One region of the Janthinobacterium salmonicoloratum genome, then DNA from elsewhere that is predicted to be linked to it. Evidence: predicted binding sites of a transcription regulator. Region 1 holds the regulator's gene; the other holds the start of a gene.
What was found. Region 1 encodes NrdR, which represses ribonucleotide reductase genes. Its sites were predicted from a motif close to CACNANATNTNGTG; they were not measured.
Positions count from the first base shown of each region.

Region 2: a site for NrdR is predicted at 2,050-2,063, ahead of ACQ4WY_RS23005 (ribonucleoside triphosphate reductase). Genes of this name have one in related genera too.

Region 1 covers NZ_JBNYXV010000003.1:520,825-524,233, forward strand. The annotation lists gene ACQ4WY_RS19190 (PilW family protein) at 1-804, opposite strand, end outside; gene pilV (type IV pilus modification protein PilV) at 801-1,370, opposite strand; gene nrdR (transcriptional regulator NrdR) at 1,601-2,065, opposite strand; gene glyA (serine hydroxymethyltransferase) at 2,210-3,409, opposite strand, start outside.
Region 2 covers NZ_JBNYXV010000005.1:337,185-340,593, forward strand. The annotation lists gene ubiV (ubiquinone anaerobic biosynthesis protein UbiV) at 1-365, opposite strand, end outside; gene ubiU (ubiquinone anaerobic biosynthesis protein UbiU) at 375-1,412, opposite strand; gene ACQ4WY_RS23000 (hypothetical protein) at 1,575-1,991, shown strand; gene ACQ4WY_RS23005 (ribonucleoside triphosphate reductase) at 2,110-3,409, shown strand, end outside.

The DNA.
Region 1 (3,409 bases):
CTTGTCCGCCTGGCCCGCCTCGCCATGCAACAGCAGCGCCACGCGCACGCTGGCCACGCGCTTCCAGTGCGTGCGCCGGTAAAAATCGCGCTGGCGCGCGGCCGCATCGGCGCCCGCCAGCACCAGCGCCGCATCGTCGGCGTCGAGCGCGCTGGCGTTGACATAGCGGTTCGCCACGCCGTCGGGCGGCATATCCGTATCGAGGCCATACAGCACCTGGAAACCGTCGACGCCGCGGATGATGGCGTCCGCGCCCCAGCCGTTCGCGCCACGGTATTTGCAGCGCAGCTCGCCTTCGCCATCGGCGCCCTGCGCCACATAGAAAATGCTCCAGCCACGCTGCGCTTCCGTTTGCGCGGCGCCCACGCCGAAGCCCGCGCAATTGAGCACGGAACCGTCGCCGCCCTCTTCCTTGCCGGCGCCGTAATAGCGCAAGGCCAGCACATCGCTGCCATGCAGGGCGTCGGGTAGCGCGCCGCTGATGCCCTCGCTGTTCTTGCCCAGGCTGCGCGCATCGAGCCCGGCGATATTCGCGCTGTCGTAATCCGCATGGGCGACGGGCGCGGCGCTGCTGTCCCAGTTCACATATGCCGTCTGGCGCACGGCGCGGGCGATGGTGTCGAGCGCATAGCGGCCGTTATCGTCCAGGCGCGCACTGGCGGACTGGTCACCATAGCTGCCGCTGGCGGCCAGCAGCATGGTGCTGGCCGCCAGCATCAGCAGCGCGCCCAGCGACAGGGCCACCAGCAATTCGACCAGGCTCATGCCGCGCTGCCAGTGCCACGCGGCATGCACGCCGTTCATGCGCCGCCTCCGCCCAGCTGAAATGCCAGCCTGGGCAGCGACTCGCCTGCCGCATTCACGGCGGGCGAGCCATCGGGCAAGCGGGCGCGCCAGCCGAGCTTGATAACGATGGGCGCGCCCTTGCCGCCGCTGCACGCCCAGTGCAAGCCCTGGGCGGCGGCATCCCACGCGGCAAGGTCGCGGCAGATGTGCAGGCGCGCGCCGGGCAAGGTCGCATGCAGCCTTTGCTTCCATTCGGCGAGGTCGAATTGCGCCAGTTCGGCCGCGCTGCAAGCGGCGGCACCAAAACAGTCTGGCGCGCCACCGCCAGTGTCGGCGTCGTCCGCCGCCGCATATGCCACGTTCAGGTAGGGATTGCCCGTATCTGGGCCATTCATGAGCACGCTGTTCGCGCGCATGCGCTCGGCCATGCCGGCGGCCAGTTGCACGCCCGCAGACAATAGCGCGGACTCATGGCGCGCGCGCAGGGTGTTCAGTTGCAGGATGCTGGCGCCGAGCAGGCCCAGCGCCAACAGCAGTAGCGACACCAGCACCTCGACGAGGCTGCTGCCACCTACAGGAAACATATCGCGACCGCCATTGCGCATGCGCCATTCCCTTCCGCAGTAAGAGTCGCAACAACAGGCGGCCCAGCTACAAGATAGGCGCGCGCAAAAACCCGGGTCTGCGCTGGCGCAAACAGCACGGCGATAAGTCGAGAAGAACAGCGTTGGGATTGATCAGGCCGCTTGCCAGGCGAACGCTGGCATGGTGGAAACGGGGCGCACGATCGGCCCCGCTGTCGGCAAAGGGTACGTCAGGGCTTGCTGCGCGCCTGCCCCACTTCGGCGATCGCATCCTGGAACTCGGCCAGGTCTTCGAAATTCTTGTAGACGGAGGCGAAGCGGATGTAGGCGATCTTGTCCAGGCGCTTGAGTTCCTGCATGACGAGTTCGCCGATATAACCGGAATCGACTTCGCGCAAGCCGCTGGTCAGCAGCTTTTCCTGGATGGATGCGATGGCCGTATCCACGGAGGCGGCCGCGACGGGACGCTTGCGCAAGGCCAGCATCAAACTGCCGCGCAACTTATCCGCAGCGAACTCCGTCCGGCTGCCATTCTTTTTGACGACGGCCGGCATGATAAGTTCAATGCGCTCGTAGGTGGTAAACCGCTTGTCGCATTTGCCGCAGCGGCGGCGGCGCCGAATGGCATCCCCTTCCTCCGATACGCGCGTATCGAGAACCTGGGTGTCGCCGTGCTGGCAAAATGGACATTTCATGGGCTGGCTACAACTTTATAGTAATAATTACGGGAAATCGCCGCCCCTGTACAAAGGGCGCCCGAATCACTCCGGGCGCCCTTGGGCACGACTGGAATGTGTCATACAGAATCTTACTCTGTATGACACATTCTGGACAAATAATTATGCAGCGTACACAGGGTGCGCGTCGGCCAGCACTTTCACGGCCGCTTTGACGCGCTCGATGGTGGCGGCGTCATGCGGATTGTCCAGCACGTCGGCGATCAGGTTGCCCACTTCTTCCGCTTGCGCTTCCTTGAAACCGCGCGTCGTCATCGCCGGGCTGCCCAGGCGGATGCCCGAGGTGACGAACGGTTTTTGCGGGTCGTTCGGGATGCCGTTCTTGTTGCAGGTGATGTGCGCGGAACCGAGGATGGCTTCGGCTTCCTTGCCCGTCAGGTTCTTGGCGCGCAAGTCGACCAGCATGACGTGCGATTCGGTGCCGCCGGACACGATGCGCAAGCCGCGCTTGATCAGGGTTTTCGCCAGCACGTCGGCGTTCTTGATCACTTGCTTCTGGTATTCGACGAATTCAGGGCTCAGCGCTTCCTTGAAGGCGACGGCCTTGCCGGCGATCACGTGCATCAGCGGGCCACCCTGGATGCCAGGGAAAATTGCCGAGTTGATGGCCTTTTCGTGTTCGGCCTTCATCAGGATGATGCCGCCGCGCGGGCCACGCAACGATTTGTGCGTGGTCGAGGTGACGAAGTCGGCGAACGGTACCGGGTTCGGATACAGGCCGGCGGCGATCAGGCCCGCATAGTGGGCCATGTCGACCATGAAGTAGGCGCCAACTTCCTTGGCGATCTTGCCGAAGCGTTCGAAGTCGATCTTTTTCGAGAACGCCGACGCGCCAGCGATGATCAGTTTTGGCTTGCGTTCGCGGGCCAGGCGTTCCATCGCCTCGTAGTCGATGTCTTCTTCCGCCGTCAAGCCATACGACACGACGTCAAACCATTTGCCGGACATGTTCAGCGGCATGCCGTGGGTCAGGTGGCCGCCTTCGGCCAGCGACATGCCCATGATCAGGTCGCCTGGTTTCAGCATGGCAAAGAACACGCCCTGGTTCGCCTGCGAGCCGGAGTTCGGCTGCACGTTCGCGCATTCGGCGCCGAACAGCTGTTTCACACGGTCGATGGCCAGTTGCTCGGCAACGTCGACGTATTCGCAGCCACCGTAGTAGCGCTTGCCCGGATAACCTTCGGCATATTTATTCGTCAGCTGCGAGCCTTGCGCTTCCATTACGGCTGGCGAAGTGTAGTTCTCCGACGCGATCAGTTCGATGTGGTCGTGCTGGCGCGTGTTCTCTTTTTGAATGACGGC
Region 2 (3,409 bases), on a different contig from region 1:
GGGCCATTGAACAGGTTCAAATGGGGGCCGGCGACGAAGGACGCGCCCTTTTCCATGCAGTGCACGGCGCCCATGTCGTTGGCCTCGACGCCGTAGCGGCCATTGCCCGTGATGCGGCGCAGGGTCGCCAGTTCGGCGCCCGCCTCGATCAGCGCCTGCGTGGACAGCACCACTTCCTTGCCGGCAGCGGCCAGCATGTCGGCGATATCGAGCCAGTCGGCCAGGCGTACTTCATGCCGGCGCGAGCAGACAGTCTCGCCCAAATATACGATATCAACGGCGGTGCCGGCGATCTGCTGGTAAAACTCGAAGACGGTGGCGCGCGGCCAGTAGTACAGCAAAGGGCCCAAAGAGAGTTTTAACATGTTCATCCTTTATTTCCAGGAGCGGTGATAGGCACCGAGCGTGTGCTGCTGGCCCTCGGCCAGCTTGTCCATGGCCGCCATCCAGCCAGGCTTGACAGCGTAGCGCGCATTGCCTTCGCGGCAGGCGTCGATCGCTTCGCGCCACACGCGCGTGACCTGCGCCACGTAGGCGGGGCTGCGCTGGCGTCCTTCGATTTTCACGGCCCGCACGCCCATGGCAATCAGCTGCGGCAGCAGCGCCAGGGTATTCAAGCTGGCCGGCTCCTCGATGGCGTAATACTCTTCGTCATTGACTTCGAAACGCCCCTTGCACAGGGTGGGATAGCTGGCGTTTTCACCTGGCGCATAGCGGTCGATCAGCACGCCGTTCAGGCGCGATTCGAGGCCGTTCGGCGTTTCCAGCCAGCGCACGGATTTCGCGGGTGAGCACACGCCGTGCGTATTCGGCGCCTCGCCCGTCGCATACGACGACAGCGCGCAGCGCCCTTCGACCATCACGCACAGGCTGCCAAAGCCGAAGACCTCAATCTCGACTTCCGTCTTGGCTATCAGTTGCTCTACCTGCGCCATCGACAGCACGCGCGGCAGCACGGCGCGGGCGATGCCGAAGTGCTCGTGATAGAAGTTGATGGCCTCGTAGTTGGTGGCCGAGCCCTGCACGGACAGGTGCAGGCGCAGTTGCGGGTGGTGCTGGGCCGCATAGGCCATCAGGCCTGGGTCGGCAACGATCATGGCGTCGATGCCGGCCTGCGCGGCACGGTCGATGGCGCTGCGCCACACGGCCCAGTTGTGCGGCTGCGGATAGGTGTTCAGCGCCAGCAGCACCTTGCGTCCATATTGATGGGCGTAGCGCACGCCCTCGGCGATGGCCTTCTCGTCGAAATTGAGGCCGGCGAAATTGCGCGCATTGGTGGCGTCGCGAAAACCCAGGTACACGGTGTCGGCGCCATTGTCGACGGCCGCTTTCAAGGCAGGCAGGCTGCCGGCGGGGCAGACCAGTTCCAGCGGTCCGGCCACGCGGGTGGCGGTGGTTGATTCAAGCATCATGATGTTCACAGTCCTGTATCGGCTCAGGGTGCAGACTATAGCCCCGCCCCTAATGCCCAGTCCTTGACGCAGGTGAAGAAATGCATGCATGGCTGGCGCGCATTCAACTTGCTTGACCTGGCTGTAAAATGCCCCATTTTTCTCCTTCTTCGATTGCCCGCCATGACCCGTAAACCGCTGCTGATTTTCCTGCTGACCCTGTTCCTCACCGCACTGCAAGTGCAGTGGGCCGGCCCGGCCGATGGCTATGACGCAGGGACGATCTCCGTGCTGTCGCCGGAAGTGCTGGGCGCGTATCCGGGCGTGCTGCTGCTGTTCCTGCTGGCCGTGTTCGCGCGCCGCCAACTGCCGCTGCTGCGTCAGGCCGCCATCTGCACGGGTCTGCTGGCCATTTACTGGCTGCTGGCGAACTACGTCACTTTCGATATCCGCGTCGCCAGCTGGAGCACCTTTTCGCCGCTGGAAATCTGGGCGCACGTGCTGCCCGCCTCCGTCGCCAGCATCGCCGCATGCGGCGCCGCATTCTTTTGCGCGAGCTGGCTGATCCTGCGCGAAACGCGCTGGAACAAAGCCGGCTGAGGTATATTTTTCACCTGGATCAAGGATACGCGAATCGCTTGCACGCCACCTTTGACTACACTATATTTAGTAGATAACCTTCATAAAAACACCGCATGTTGTGTTTATTGGAGGTTTCATGACGACAAATGCAGTTTCCCCCACACGCGGCCAGGTCGATGTCGCCGCGTCCATCAATGAATACCTGGACAGGCGCGACTGGCGTGTCAACGCCAACGCCAACCAGGGTTACTCGCTGGGCGGCCTGATACTCAATGTCTCGGGCAAGGTCATCGCCAACTACTGGCTGGACCAGGTGTATCCGCCGGAAGTGGGTGCGGCGCACCGCGAAGCGGCGCTGCACATCCACGACCTCGACATGCTGGCCGGCTATTGCGCCGGCTGGTCGCTGCGCACCCTGCTGCACGAAGGCTTGAATGGCGTGCCGGGCAAGATCGAATCCGGCCCACCGAAACACATGTCGAGCGCCATCGGCCAGATCGTCAATTTCCTGGGCACCCTGCAAAACGAGTGGGCCGGCGCGCAGGCGTTCAGCTCCTTCGACACGTACATGGCGCCCTACATCCGCAATGACAGCCTGCGCTACGAAGACGTGCGCCAGTACATGCAGGAGCTGATCTTCAACCTCAACGTGCCATCGCGCTGGGGCACGCAGACGCCGTTCACCAACCTCACTTTCGACTGGGTCTGCCCGGACGACCTGCGCGAGCAGATTCCCGTCATCGCCGGCCAGGAGATGGACTTCAGCTATGGCGAGCTGCAGGCGGAGATGGACATGATCAACCGCGCCTACATCGAGATCATGATGGCGGGCGACGCCAAGGGACGCGTGTTTACCTTCCCCATCCCCACTTACAATATCACCGAGGATTTCGACTGGCATAGCGAAAATGCCGAACGCCTGTTCGAGATGACGGCCCGCTACGGCCTGCCCTACTTCCAGAATTTCATCAATTCGGAACTCAAGCCGAACATGATACGCTCCATGTGCTGCCGCTTGCAGCTGGACTTGCGCGAGCTGCTGAAAAGGGGCAATGGCCTGTTCGGTTCCGCCGAGCAGACGGGTTCCCTGGGCGTAGTGACGATCAATTGCGCGCGCCTGGGCCACTTGTGGCGCGGCGACGAGCCAGCCTTGATGGCGGACCTGGACCGCCTGCTGGAACTGGGCAAGACCAGCCTGGAAATCAAGCGCCGCACCATCGAGGAACTGATGCAGCAAGGCTTGTTCCCGTACACGAAGCGTTACCTGGGCACCCTGCGCAATCACTTTTCGACCCTGGGCGTGAACGGCATCAACGAGATGATCCGCAATTTCAGCGGCGACGCCTACGATATCACGGCGCCGGAAGGCCATGCGCTGGCCGTGCGCCTGCTCGACCACGTGCGCGCCCGCATGGTGCAATTCCAGGAAGAGACAG